2 linked regions of the Gemmatimonas sp. genome follow. The main gene of each other region encodes a partner of the protein of the gene in region 2 in a complex. Links are inferred from orthologs where the notes say so. Each region holds a gene or a part of one and is shown on either strand. Other genes may lie near its edges.

What was found.
Region 1: odhB (region 2) and RMP10_RS02280 share a complex: the UniProt entries of both Bacillus subtilis proteins name them as parts of the 2-oxoglutarate dehydrogenase (OGDH) complex. The link is inferred for Gemmatimonas sp. from one-to-one orthologs.

Annotation. Positions count from the first base shown.
Region 1 is NZ_JANPLK010000005.1:11,525-17,890, forward strand. The notes cover bases 2,603-5,904. They hold RMP10_RS02280 (2-oxoglutarate dehydrogenase E1 component), read left to right. Parts: upstream 2,603-2,911; coding sequence 2,912-5,704; downstream 5,705-5,904. Other genes in these bases: RMP10_RS02275 (GAF domain-containing sensor histidine kinase), read left to right, coding at 2,603-2,853. Also shown: RMP10_RS02260 (class I SAM-dependent methyltransferase), read left to right, coding at 1-519; RMP10_RS02265 (hypothetical protein), read left to right, coding at 516-965; RMP10_RS02270 (DoxX-like family protein), read right to left, coding at 993-1,352; RMP10_RS23380 (DUF2256 domain-containing protein), read right to left, coding at 1,349-1,534; more of RMP10_RS02275, read left to right, coding at 1,573-2,602. UniProt on the Bacillus subtilis protein: E1 component of the 2-oxoglutarate dehydrogenase (OGDH) complex which catalyzes the decarboxylation of 2-oxoglutarate, the first step in the conversion of 2-oxoglutarate to succinyl-CoA and CO(2).
Region 2 is NZ_JANPLK010000003.1:46,048-53,758, reverse strand. What follows is about bases 1-2,979. They hold odhB (2-oxoglutarate dehydrogenase complex dihydrolipoyllysine-residue succinyltransferase), read left to right. Parts: upstream 1-867; coding sequence 868-2,091; downstream 2,092-2,979. Other genes in these bases: RMP10_RS01995 (hypothetical protein), read right to left, coding at 2,433-2,979; RMP10_RS02005 (zinc-binding dehydrogenase), read right to left, coding at 1-714. In the rest of the region: more of RMP10_RS01995, read right to left, coding at 2,980-3,308; RMP10_RS01990 (universal stress protein), read right to left, coding at 3,301-4,464; RMP10_RS01985 (outer membrane beta-barrel protein), read right to left, coding at 4,469-5,596; potassium-transporting ATPase subunit KdpC, read right to left, coding at 5,593-6,189; potassium-transporting ATPase subunit KdpB, read right to left, coding at 6,212-7,711. UniProt on the Bacillus subtilis protein: E2 component of the 2-oxoglutarate dehydrogenase (OGDH) complex which catalyzes the second step in the conversion of 2-oxoglutarate to succinyl-CoA and CO(2).

The sequences.
Region 1 (6,366 bases), on a different replicon or contig from region 2:
ACGCGCGTGTACGGCGACCGCACACCGAACACTGCTGTCTTTTGTCAGACGGGATTCGACGAAAGCTCGGCGCTGCTGCGCACGCGCACGCCCGGCACGCACTGGACGCTGATCGATCACTACGATCCCGCACGCATGACCGAGCCGTCGATCCAGCGCGCGCGCCAGCACTGTCCGCCGCCCGACGGAACCGTGGCCGCGCCATACCATGCATGGCCCACCACATCGCAGCAGGCTGACCTGGTGATCGGTATGCTTGCCGTGCACGAGCTGCGCCACTGCGATGAGCGCGCTGCGTGGTTTGGTGAGGCCGCGCGGACGTTGCAGCCCGGTGGCCGGGTGGTCGTGGTGGAGCATCTGCGCGATATGGCGAATCTGCTCGCGTTCGGGCCGGGCGCGCTGCACTTCCATTCTGCGGCCACTTGGCGGCGCAGTTGGGAGCGTGCGCGGCTCCGGGTGCGAGACGAATTCCGCATCACGCCGTGGGTCGCGGTGTTCGTGTTGGAGCACGCCGCATGACAGGGATGCTTGCCGTGTTACTGCCGCTACTCCCCGTTGTACTTCGCTTGGCCGGTGCCGGATTAGTCGCGCTGGCGCTCTTGCACGTACCAATGGGCCGGCAGCTGCGCTGGAGTGAGGAGGCCGCGCGGATGTCGCTCGCCGGCGAGTCGATCTTTCATGTGCACACGTTATTTGTGTGCATCATGCTGGTGTTGCTCGGTCTGCCGGCGCTGATCACGCCGCGCGTATTCCTCGACGTATCACCCGCTGGGGCGTGGCTGGCCGGTATGGGTCTGGTGATCTTCGCGCTCCGGCTCTGGGTGCAGTGGTTCGTCTTTCCCGCCTCCTTGTGGCGCGGCAAGCGATTCGAGTCGTCCATGCACCTGCTGTTCACGGTGATCTGGAGTGCGCTCACGGTGCTGTTCGCGCTCTGTGTACTCGTTCAGCTCGGGCGCATCGGCTAGCGGCCAAGCAGGCCGAATCGCGGTTGCTCAGCGGCGAACGCTGGTGGCCCAGTACCAGATCATCGTGATGAAGCCCGCATTGAGCGCCACCATGCCGGCGGCCGAAATCAGCAGGTCGGCCGCCAACGCGATCTCGAGCACGTTCATCGACACGAGGGCGAGTGTCTGCACGGCAGCGCAGGGCACGCGCTGCCAGCCGCTGAACACCCAGAGACCGAGCACGATCTCGCCCACGCCAATGGCCTTGGTGGCAAGGTCTGCGTGTCGTTCGCCGAGCACGCGGGCGACGATCGCGCGGTGTCGCGGGATCCCGCGCAACAGCTTGCTGTACAGCCCGTGGAAGATCCACACGGACCCGATCAGGATCTGCGCAACGAGTAGTATCACCCCGCCCCCTTCCCCATCCGGCACTTGTCGCTGCAGTAACGCACGTTCGCCCAGTCGCGCTCCCACTTTTTGCGCCAGCTGAAGGGCCGGCCGCAGCGGGCGCAGAGTTTATCGGGGTGGCCGTTTACGCCTTGGCCGCGGACGCCGCCGTCGCGCGGGCGTTTGGATTCTCGTGAAGGCATCGCTCCCCAAGCGATGCGCGGCGGTGCAGAGTTCCCGGATGTCCAGTCCGCACAGTTCCCACGACCCGGCCCACTTTCCGGCCAGCACGGAAGATCTCCTCTATTCCGACTATCGGAAAACGGAGGAGCTCGGTACCCTCCGCCAAGTGGCCCGCGCCTTGGCGGCCGAGACGAACTCGCAAAGCGTATTGCGTACCTTATGTGAGCTTTCAATGGTACGTGGACGAGCAAGTGGCGCTGCAGTGGCGGAATTAAGTGGTGATAATGGCGTGTACGTCGCCTGTTCCGGCAGAACGACAGAGCTACTCTCGATGACCTTCCCGCTGGAAGGCACGGTCACTGGACGCGTCGCCAACGAGCTGCGAGCCATCACGATCCTGTCGCCGGATGCTAGCTCCCCGTTCTTCGCCGAGCTGCTGCCGCGCCTGGGCATCGGGCCGATTCTGCTCCTCCCGCTGTTGGCCAACGGCCAGTTGTTCGGCGTGCTCTCGATTTCACGCGATACCGGGCACCCGCAGTTCGACCACACCGACGAAGAACGGCTGAGTGTGATGGCCGACCTCGCCGCACTGGCGCTTTGGAAGGCGCGACTCTTGGAAGACGCACGGTCGGCCGACGCCGCCAAGACCAGCCTTTTAGCGACATTATCGCACGAGCTTCGCACGCCTTTAACGGCACTAGAGGGGTACAGCGAACTTTTAGAGGACCAGATTCTCGGTCCGTTGTCGCCCGAACAGCAGGATGTCGTCATGCGGCTGCGGACGGTGGGACGGCACCTGGGCTCGCTCATCGAGGACATTCTCACCTACGCCTCGCTCGAAGCCGACCGGCTCACGCCGCGTAACGCGACCGTGCGCGTGCCCGAACTGCTCGATTCGCTGCACCCGTTCATCGAACCACTGGCCCGTGAAAAGGGGATCGAGTTTTCGATTGACTTGGAAACGGGGCTGCCGTCGATGCACACCGACGAGGCCCGTGTGCGGCAGATCCTGCTCAACCTCTGCCAGAACGCGGTGAAGTTCACCGAAGAGGGCGCCGTGTCGGTGCGCGTGACCCGTGGCTCCCCGCTGGCCGATGGCGCCGCCACGGTCCGGTTTGCGGTGCGCGACAGCGGGATCGGCATCGAGCCCACCGACATGCAGCGGCTTTTTCGCCCCTTCTCCCAGATCGAGAACGTGCCGGCGGGACGGCATCGGGGTACCGGATTGGGGCTCTACATCGCACGCCGGCTCGCCACCATGCTCGGCGGGCGCATCGAGGTCGTGTCGCGCCCCGGCGAAGGGTCGGTGTTCACCCTCGTCGTGCCCGTGACGCACTGAGCAAACCCGGGCCGGGCTCACCTGTGTGTTCGAGAACCCGCCATTACATTCGAACGTTATGACCGCTGCCATCACGAGCGTTTTCAACGACGGCATTTTTGCCGAACAATTCGAGCGTTATCGTCACGACCCCGCCAGTGTGGACGAGACGTGGCGCCAGTACTTCCGCATCGCCGAGTCGCTGTTCGGACAGAGTGGCGGCGCCGCGTCGGCTACGCCGTCGGCGGCTGCAGCCGGTGGCGCAACCTACGACGTCGCCTTCCTCCGCAAAGTGGCGGCGGCCGCGTCGCTGCAGCAGGCCATCCGCAGCTACGGCCATTACGCGGTGCAGCTCGATCCGCTCGGCACGCCGCCCCCCGGCGCCGAGGATCTGAGCCCCGAGTACTGGGGGCTGACCGAAGCGGATCTACAGGCGATTCCCGGCGAGGCGCTCGGCGACGCGCGCTTTGCCACCGCCGCCGACGCGATCGCGCGCAAGCGGCAGGTCTACGCGGGTCGCATTGGCTGGGAAGTGTGGCATCTCGAAGTCGACGAAGAGCGCGACTGGTTTCAGCGCGCCTTCCGCGACGGGGTGCTCACGCGCGAGCTCACGCCCGACGAGAAGAAGGACACGCTGCGCCGCCTGAATCAGGTGGACGGGCTCGAGCGCTTCATCGGTCGGGCGTATCAGGGCTACAAGCGCTTCTCGGTGGAGGGCACCGACGCGCTGATCCCGATGCTGGATGAAGTGATTCGCGAGTCGGGACGCTCCGGTGCGCGCGAGATCGTGATCGGCATGGCGCATCGCGGCCGTCTCAACGTGCTCACGAACGTGATGGGCAAGCCGTTCGAGGCATTGTTCGCCGAGTTCGAAGGACGGCACGATCATGCCGACGGCAATGCGACCGGCGACGTGAAGTACCACATGGGTTATGTCGGATCGCGCGACGTGGATGGCAAGGCGGTAACGCTGCGTCTCGCCCCCAATCCGTCGCACCTCGAAGTGGTGAACCCGGTGATCGAAGGCATGGTGCGCGCGTTGCAGCGTGTGCCGGGCCGATCGGGTGAGCGTGATGAACTCGCGGTGGTGCCGGTCGCCATTCATGGTGACGCGGCGTTCCCGGGCGAGGGGATCGTGGCCGAGACGCTCAATATCTCGAACCTGAAGGCGTACCGCACCGGTGGCACGATTCACATCATCGTGAACAACCAGGTCGGCTTCACCACCGACCCGACCGATGCCCGCTCCACGCATTATGCGTCCGATCTCGCGAAGGGCTTCGAGATGCCGGTGTTCCATGTGAACGCTGACGATGCGCAGGCGTGCATCACGGCCGTGCGTCTGGCGTGCGCGTATCGCGCCACGTTCAAGAAGGACGTGCTGATCGACCTCGTGGGCTATCGTCGTCATGGGCACAACGAAGGCGACGAGCCGATGTACACGCAGCCCACGCGTTCGGCACAGATCCGCAAGCATCCCACGGTGCCGCAGGTGTGGGCCAGTCGGTTGGTGGCCGAGGGCGTGATGACCGAGGCCGAAGCGGCCGAAGTTGAGCAGGCCGTGTCGCAGCACTACGCCGAGATCCACTCGCGCTTCAAGCAGTCGTTGCTCAGCAGCGAGAAGCACGCGCCGTGGCCGGCTGAGCCGGTGTCGGCGCCGAAGGCCGTCGCCACCAACGTAGCGGTCGAGAAGCTGCAGTATGTGAACGAAGCGCTGCTCACCTGGCCGGCCGATCTCAAACCGAACCCGCGCCTGGCGAAGCAGCTCGAGCGTCGTCGGGAGACGATGGGCGAGCAGGGCGGCATCGAGTGGGGACACGCGGAAGCGCTGGCGTTCGGTACGCTGCTTATCGACGGCATGTCGGTGCGCCTCACGGGTCAGGACGCCGAACGCGGCACCTTCTCGCATCGTCATGCGGTGCTCAGCGACAGCGAGAACGGTCGCAAGTACGCGCCGCTCGCCAATCTGCCCGGCGCCAAGGGTGTGTTCGAGATTTTCAACTCGGCTCTCTCCGAGACCGCCGTGCTGGCGTTCGAGTACGGATTCAGCACTGTGGCCACCGATGCCCTCACGTTGTGGGAAGCGCAGTTCGGTGACTTCGTGAACGTGGCGCAGCCAATCATCGACCAGTTCATCGTGGCTGACCGCGCCAAGTGGGGACAGGACAGCGGCGTCGTGATGCTGCTGCCGCACGGCTATGAGGGGCAGGGGCCGGAGCATTCGAGCGCGCGTCTCGAGCGGTTCCTGCAGATGTGCGCGGAAGGCAACCTCACGGTGGCCTACTGCAGCACGCCGGCGCAGTACTTCCATCTGCTGCGTCGTCAGGCGCTGCGGAAGTCGCGTCGTCCGCTCATCTGCATGCAGCCGAAGTCGCTGCTGCGCTTGCCGCAGGCGGCGTCGAAGCTCGAAGACTTGTCGCAGGGCGGCTTCCAGTCGGTGATCGATGATCCTATTGCGTCCCAACATCGCGACGATGTGCGTCGCATTGTGTTCTGCACGGGCAAGCTGTACTACGACATGTCGCTCGCGGCCACGCGGAATCCGAATGTGGCCCTGGTGCGGGTCGAAGAGCTCTATCCGTGGCCGCACGAAGAAATCGTGCGCATCATGGATCTGTACCCGGTGATCGAGCAGGTCGTGTGGGCGCAGGAAGAGCCGAAGAATCAGGGCGCGTGGACGTACGTGCAGCCACGTTTGCGCGCGTCGGCCGGTGCGTCGGTCGGTGTGCGCTACGTCGGTCGTCCGGAGCGCGCGAGTCCGGCGGAAGGCTACATGGACGCGCACCAGGCCGAGCAGGCGCGCATCATTGCCATGGTCATGGATACCGGCGAAGTGGCCGCGGAGCGTGCAACGATGAAGGTGGGGCAGTGAAGGCGCTTCGGCGCACCCGAATCCACCAGATGATGATGAGCGCCGCGGCTATTGCCGCGGCGCTTGTCGCTGGTGGCCGTGGCATCTCCGCGCAGAACGTGACGCTCGATCGCGGCGCGGCGGCGCTCGGCTCCACGCTCGCGGGCGTCGGCACCACGGGCCGCGTGCTCACCATCGCCGCGCACCCCGACGACGAGGACACGCCGATCATCGCGTGGCTCGCCAAGGGTCGTCACGTGGAAACGGCGTATCTATCGCTCACGCGTGGCGACGGCGGGCAGAATCTGCTGGGCAACGAACTGGGCGAAGCACTCGGCGCCATTCGCACGCAGGAGCTGCTGTCGGCGCGCCGCATTGATGGTGGCAAGCAGTACTTCACGCGCGCGTATGACTTCGGCTTCAGCAAGAACGCCGAAGAGACGTACTCGCACTGGCCCAAGGATTCCATTCTCGGCGACGTCGTGCGCGTGGTACGCGCGTTCCGGCCGCATGTCATGGTGGCGTTCTTCAGTGGCACGCCGCGCGATGGACACGGGCATCACCAAGTGTCGGGCTTGCTGGCGCGCGAAGCGTACGATCTGGCCGCCGACACGGTGCGCTTTCCGGTGAAGGGCTTCGGTTTGCCGTGGATGCCGCAGAAGTTCTATCGCAGCGCGCGACAG
Region 2 (7,711 bases):
GGAGGTCCGGGCACGGATCTCTCTCCCGAGGTCTGGATGGGTGTGGTCGAGGAGATGATCGGCACCGAGCGCCTGCGCTTTCGCCAGCTTGTCCGCACGGCTCGAGGTCACCCAGGCCGTGGCGCCAATACGCTTTACGATCTGCAGCGCCGCCAGCGCCACCCCGCCGCCAATGCCCCAGATCAGCACGTGATCGCTGGGCTGCACCCGGGCGCGGGTCACGATCATCCGCCAAGCGGTAAGCGTGGCCAGCGGAAACGCCGCCGCCGTCTCGAACGGAATCGTATGGGGAATGATGCGGACGTTGTCGGCGGGCACCACCACGTAATCGGCAATCGTACCATGGCGATGCTCGCCCATGATGCCATAAGTGAGACAGAGCGGCTGGTCACCATCGCGGCAGTACTCGCACTGGCAGCGGCGGTCCACCAGCCCCGGATTCAGGATCACATGATCCCCGGGCGCGATGCCCTGCACCGCATCGCCGACGGCATCGATCACCCCGGCCCCGTCGGAGCCGAGCACCCAACCCGGCTGAATCTTGACCCCGGGAATTCCGCCGAGCACCCACAGGTCCAGCCGGTTGATGGCCGCCGCCTTGATCCGCACGCGCACACTGTCGGGGCCGTCAAGCGCCGGCACAGGCAGGTCGTCGCGGACGCGAAGCTGGTCGAGGCCGCCATGAGCATCGATCGTCAGGGCACGCATGGTCATGACGGGTTGGGAAGAAGGTGGACGTCTTCGAGGAATCTCCGCTGCCTCGCGACGAAATGGGAGTGCGGCGTCGGCACCCCCTGTCATGGCGGTCCGAGGCCTATATTGGAAGGATTACGCTCCCCGGACTGTTCACCACGACCGTCACGCCACATGTCGTCCATCAAGGTTCCACCGCTCGGCGAATCCATCGTCGAGGCGACCATCTCCCGTTGGCTCAAGGACGAAGGCGACCGCGTCGCCGCCGGCGATACGCTCGTCGAACTCGAGACCGATAAGATCACCGTCGAGGTGCCGGCTCTGGAGGCTGGTGTGCTCACGAAGCGGCACAAGGGTGAAGGCGATGTCGTGAACGTCGGCGACGAACTCGGTGAGATCACGGCGGGCGCTGGTGCGGCAGCTGTCGCGGCACCGGTTCCTGCGGCGGCGCCGACGGCGGCCGCTCCTGCAGCCGGTGGCGACGTGAAGGTGTCTCCGGCTGCCGCGCGTCTCGCGACGGAAGCCGGGATCAACCCGGCCGACGTCGCGGGCACCGGTCGTGGCGGTGTCGTCTCGAAGCCCGACGTGGTGGCGGCCATTGCGACGCCGGCCAAGGCGGCGGCCGCGCCGACGGCGCCAGCCGCGCCAGCCGCGCCAGCCGCGCCAGCCGCTCCAGCCGCTCCGACCGTCGCCGCGCCGACTGGTACGCGCGAAACGCGCGAGAAGATGACGACGCGTCGCAAGCGGATCGCCGAGAACCTGTTGCTCTCACAGCACCAGACGGCGCACTTGACGACGTTCAACGAGATCGACATGACGGCCATCACGGCCCTTCGTGAGCGTCTCAAGGAACGCGTCGAGAAAGAACAGGGCGTCAAGCTGTCGTACATGCCGTTTTTCGTGAAGGCGGCCTGTCTCGCGCTCGAGGCCTATCCGGCGGTCAACGCGCAGATCGATGGCGACACGATCGTGTACAAACACTATGTGAACATGGGTATCGCGGTGGCCAGCGACGCCGGGCTCGTGGTGCCGAACGTGAAGGACGCTGACAAGAAGAGCATCGTGCAGATCGGCAAGGACATCGCGGCCGTGGCCAAGCGTGCGCGTGACGGCAAGCTGTCGATGGATGACCTCACCGGTGGCTCGTTCACCATCACCAACGGTGGCGTGTTCGGCTCGCTGCTCTCGACGCCGATCATCAACTATCCGCAGGTCGGCATCCTCGGATTGCACAAGACGCAGGACCGCCCGGTGGCGATCGACGGCAAGGTCGAGATCCGCCCCATGATGTACGTCGCGCTCTCGTACGATCACCGCATGATCGACGGCCAGCAGGCCGTGTTGTTCCTGGTGCGCTTCAAGGAACTGATGGAAGACCCGGCGGCGATGCTACTCTAACGGCGAAGTAAGGGGTACGGAGTAGGGGGTAGGGAGCGGGGATTACCCCGTACTCTCTACCCCCTACTTCTTACTTCGCAGTTATAAAAGCACCACGACGCCCCTAAGCGTTTCCGCCGGGACGTCGGGCTTCACCAGCACGCGTTTCAATGCGAGGATTGGAGTCGCGGCCAGCGATTGAAGTGCTGCACAGTTTGGTAGCTACGCGAATTGCGTGCCGTCGTGTTTTATGACGCGCCGTGCGACGGTCGGTAACGTCATCCGCCGCGATTGCTGATTTCAATGTACGTCCTACGTCGCCCGGGCCAATGGGGATCTCCGTACTGCGCACAAAGCGTTACCTACCCGACGCGTTCGAGCAGATCGGTAACGGGAAAGCGGAGCAGACCGCCCGACGGCTGATCCACCGTGGTCGCGGTGTACTGCTGCAGCAGTTGGAGGGCGAGCCGCAAACGGAACGATGGCGCGCTCAAGTCGAGAGGCGGCACGATGCGTAGCGCGACCACGTCTCCCTCGATCCGGGCGCTCAGACCGAGATCGGATCCTCTCGGGAGGGAGGCCAGAAGTTCGAGCAAGACCGTCGCCAGGCTTTCCTGGACAGCCGACACCGGCACGCGCACGGGCGGCAGATCGGCGAGTACGTCGACGACCAGCCGCACGAGCGCGACCTCCGCCGCGGAAGCCACCACCGCGAGCGCCGGCGCGAGAAGAGCCGTCACCGTGATCGCCTCCGCCTCGGCTCGCCGCATGGTCGGCTCGTCGAGCAGCCGACGCAGCAGGCGCAGTTCCGCATCAGCAGCCTCGGCCGACTGCCGCGCAGCGCCCAACAGCTCTTCCTGATTTTCGTTCAGGGCGCCAAACGGCGTGTCGAGCAGGATGTGCAACGGGAGCTGCACCTCACGCACCCGCTCGCTCATGGACGCCACGATCTGTTCGAGCATCTGACGGTGCTCGTCGGCCCCTGCCTGCGCGTGGGCGATGTCGCGGTCGGCGGCGTCTCGGACCGACTGCAGGGCCTTCTGCATCGTGGCCGGATCGACTTGACGGGCGATCCAGACCCCGATGCCCATCGCGCTCAGCGCGGCGAGCACGCCGGTGATGAGCACGAGGGTTGGTACCGCCCGCCCGAGCTCCCCCCAGTAACCAAGTGCCGCGATGAGCAGCAGCCCGATCACCGACGGCGCAACGGCCAGTGTCAGCCGTCCGCGCCTACCCATTCGTTCGACCCTGCGCAAACGCCTGCGTAACGTCAGCCGTCGGCGGCGCCTCGGCACCGACCACCTGCACATCGAGTCCGAAACGGTTGTGCACCAGCCGATCCATGATCGACGGGCGGATCGTGCGAAGCCACCACGGGCGATAGCTCTGGCCAATCACGATCAGCGACACTCCATGTTCCATCGCGAACTGGCACAGCAGGCCGGCCACGTCGGTGCCTTCGAGTTTTACGACATCCGCTCCCATGCGCTGAGCCATCTGCATGTGCTCGACGAGACGCCGCTGCACCACCGGGTCGATGCGATCGGCGCGTTCCTGCGGCGTCTGCACGTACACGCAATACCAATCCGAGTTGAGACGACCGGCGATCCGACTGGCCTTCTGTAGCAGCACGGAGCTGCGCGGTGCGCGACTCGCCATGCCAACCATGATGCGATCGACCGACGCATGTGCCGTGGCGTGGCGTCCGGTCTCGCGACGTACGATGCCTTCGCGCTCACGGTCCACCGAGCTCGCGACCTCGCGGAGCGCCAACTCACGCAGGGTAGTGAGGTGCTCCTCCGTAAAGAAATTCTCGAGGGCGAGCGGGATCTGCGACGCCCGATAGATCTTTCCTTCGGTCAGTCGCTGACGAAGATCGGCCGCCGTCAAATCGATATTGACGACTTGATCCGCCCGCGACAGGACCCAGTCCGGCACCGTCTCCCGCACCGCCAAACCAAGCGTCTGCTGCACGACCGCATTCAGCGATTCGAGATGCTGCACATTCATCGCGGTAATCACACTGATCCCCGCGTCCAGCAGGAGCAGCACGTCTTCCCACCGCTTGGCGTGCCGAAGTCCCGGCACGTTGGTGTGCGGTAGCTCGTCAATGATGGCAACCGCCGGACGTCGCGCTAAAAGCCCGTCAAGATCGAGGGCTTCGAGCATGACGCCGCGATACTCCAGCTGCAGGCGCGGCAGCACCTCAAGGTCGCCCACCTGCGCGTCGGTCTCGCGACGGCCGTGCGTTTCGATGAAGGCAACCACGACGTCGACCCCGCGGCGACACAACTCGTGTGCTTCCTGCAGCATGCGGTAGCTCTTGCCCACACCGGCGGCCGAGCCGATGTAGACTTTCAGACGACCGCGTACGAGCGCGCGCACGAGTGACATCGACTCAGAACGTGAGCGCGAGTGATGTGACGAACACGCCGTTGCGGCGTGCGTATCCCGATGCGTCACGGCTACTGGGAAAGACGGCCCCGTCGGCCGCCAAGCCGCGCAGTTCGGTGCGCCAGAGCATCGTCGGCTCGGGGCGGATGTCGAGGCCGACTGAGGCGCCGTTGGTACGGAAGGGTACCCCTGTGGCGGTTGTCGCGAGCACCCCCTCGGCATCGGCGAAACGTTCGACGCGCGCCGACAGCGCCACGACTGGACTTACCCACAGTCGACCGACGAGCGTGGCGCCATACCACGCGTGGTTCGTGCGTGTTGCGGTCACACTGTCCTGCCGCTGCTGCGCCCCGATGTCGAACTGCGCGAGCACATCGAGGCGATCCGCGATTCGCGAGGTGAGGCCAACCCCGTTGAACAGACGCCGCTGAGCGCGGGGCTCGTTGCCGGCATAGCCGTACCACGCGAGCGTCATGGCTGGTGTGGCCGCCCAATCGAATCGCAGGCCGAGGCTCTTGTCGTCGTTGCTCTCCGAAATATTCTGCCATCCGTTCACAACATCCACCCGTGCCGTGAGTGCTGGCGTGGCCTGCCATGTGGCGCGCACCCCGGTGGAGTAGTACGGCGAGTAGTCGGCCACGAGCGATCGCGTGTACACCGGATTGTCGCGACTGACCCAGCCCTCCATCCCTGAGTTCGAGTAGAAGATGCCGCCGTCGATCCACAGGCGCGGCGTAATCTGGAAGCCGGCGTACGCCTCCTGCAGCGAGCGGGCCAGCACATCTCCGCTCACAGCGCCCTGACGGGGCTCCGCCGCGTAGTTCGACTGCACGGAGGTGCCGGCCTGCAGCGCCACCCGTCCTCGTACGCGACCACCGGTCAATCTCGCCTCGACGAACGCGAGATTAATGTTGAATTCATTGTGCCGCGCGGGCTGTGTGGTGAAGGCCCGATCACGGGTCGACGGACGATTGACGTCGAAGGCATAGACCCCGTCAACGAACGCACCAACGGTGATGCGACGTGCGGTGTCGCTGACAGCGGATTGCGCAGCGATCGGTACCGTCGTTCCCATCAGCGCGATCAGTGTCGCGAATACGGTCGCCGCCCGCACGGTGTGATGGTCGATCATGAGCGTTTCCCTGCGCTGGACATCGTGAAGGCGCTATCGAGCGCCAGATTGAGACGAAGCACGTTGATGCGAGGTTCGCCGAGAATGCCAAGCTGACGCGGCTCGATCGCACGGGCAATCAGCGAGTCGACTTGGGCGCCAGCGACGCCGCGGGCGCGGGCGACACGCGCGATCTGCACGCGGGCGCTGGCGGGCGAGATGTGCGGATCGAGTCCCGACGCCGACGCGGTCACGAGGTCGGCCGGCACCGATCCGCGCGCCGCGCCGTCGGCAACCGCACTGTCGACCCGCAGCGCGATGAGCGCCGCCAGCGTGCTATCGGTCGGTCCGCGGTTCGTGCCGCCGGACGCCGTGGCGTCGTAGCCATCGCCGGCGGCCGAGGGCCGCCCATGAAAGTATTCCGGCTTGGTGAAGCGCTGCCCGATGAGCGCGCTGCCGACCACGTGCCCATTGACGGCGATGGGTGAACCGCTGGCCTGCCACGGAAACAAGATGTGAGCCAGCGAGGTCACCACGGCGGGATAAAGCGCGCCGCAGAGGAGAGTGAGTATCACGGTCAGGGCGCACGCAGGGCGCAGGAGCGAGCGGATCATGGGTGGATTCCGAAGAATGAGATCAAACGAGGCGCAGCGTAACCAGCAGCACGTCGATCAGTTTGATGCCGACGAACGGCACCAACAGACCACCGAGCCCGTACACAAGCAGGTTGCGACGCAGAATGACCGAGGCGGCCGCCGGGCGATACGTCACGCCACGCAGCGCGAGCGGAATCAGCGCCGCGATGATGAGGGCATTGAAGATCACGCTGGCCAGAATGGCCGACTGTGGAGAGTGCAGCTGCATCACGTTGAGTTGCGCCAATGCGGGAAACGTCGCGATGAAGATGGCCGGAATGATCGCGAAGTACTTCGCGACGTCGTTCGCGATGCTGAATGTCGTGAGACTGCCGCGCGTCATGAGCAGCTGTTTGCCGATCTCGACGATCTCGATCAGTTTGGTCGGATCGGAATCGAGGTCGATCATGTTGCCGGCTTCCTTGGCCGCCTGCGTGCCGGTGTTCATGGCCAAGCCGACATCGGCCTGCGCAAGCGCGGGGGCGTCATTGGTGCCATCACCGGTCATCGCCACGAGACGCCCACCAACCTGCTCGCGCTTGATCAGCGCCATCTTGTCCTCCGGCGTCGCCTCGGCCAGGAACTCATCGACCCCCGCTTCCTTGGCGATGGCGGCGGCAGTGAGCGGATTGTCGCCGGTGATCATGACCGTGCGAATACCCATGGCGCGCAGCCGATCAAATCGCTCGCGCATGCCCTCCTTCACCACGTCCTTCAGGTGAATGACCCCGAGCACGCGCGCCGTGGTGCCGTCGAAATCGGCGACGACCAGTGGCGTCCCACCATCACAGGCGACCTGCTCGACCAGCGCATCGATGTGCGGTGAGGCGCTGCCACCGCGTTCGCGCACCCACCGTGTCACGCTGTCCGCCGCGCCTTTGCGCACCATCTCGCTGTCCAGGTCGACGCCGCTCATCCGGGTATGCGCGGAGAATCGAATGACCTCAGCGGTGCGGCTATTCACCGGCATCGCGTGCAACCGCTGCGCGAGCGAGACAATACTGCGTCCTTCCGGCGTTTCATCGGCCTGCGACGCGAGATACGCGCGTTCGGCCAGTTCACGTTCCGTCACGCCCTCGGCGACCAGCAGGGACACCGCCTGACGATTGCCGATCGTGATCGTGCCCGTCTTATCGAGCAGCAGCGTGTTCACATCGCCTGCGGCCTCCACAGCCCGCCCGCTCATCGCCATGACATTCTGCTGAATCATGCGGTCCATGCCAGCAATACCGATCGCCGACAACAGACCGCCGATCGTGGTGGGGATGAGGCAGACGAGCAGCGCGATCAGCACCGCCAAAGGCACGGCCGCTCCGCTGTAGATCGCGAACGGCTGCAAGGTCGCCACCGCCAGCAGGAACACGACCGTGAGCCCTGACAGCAGGATCGTGAGCGCTATCTCATTTGGTGTTTTCTGGCGCGACGCGCCTTCCACCAAGGCGATCATGCGATCCACAAACGTCTCGCCAGGATTAGCCGTGATCCGGATGACAAGAAAGTC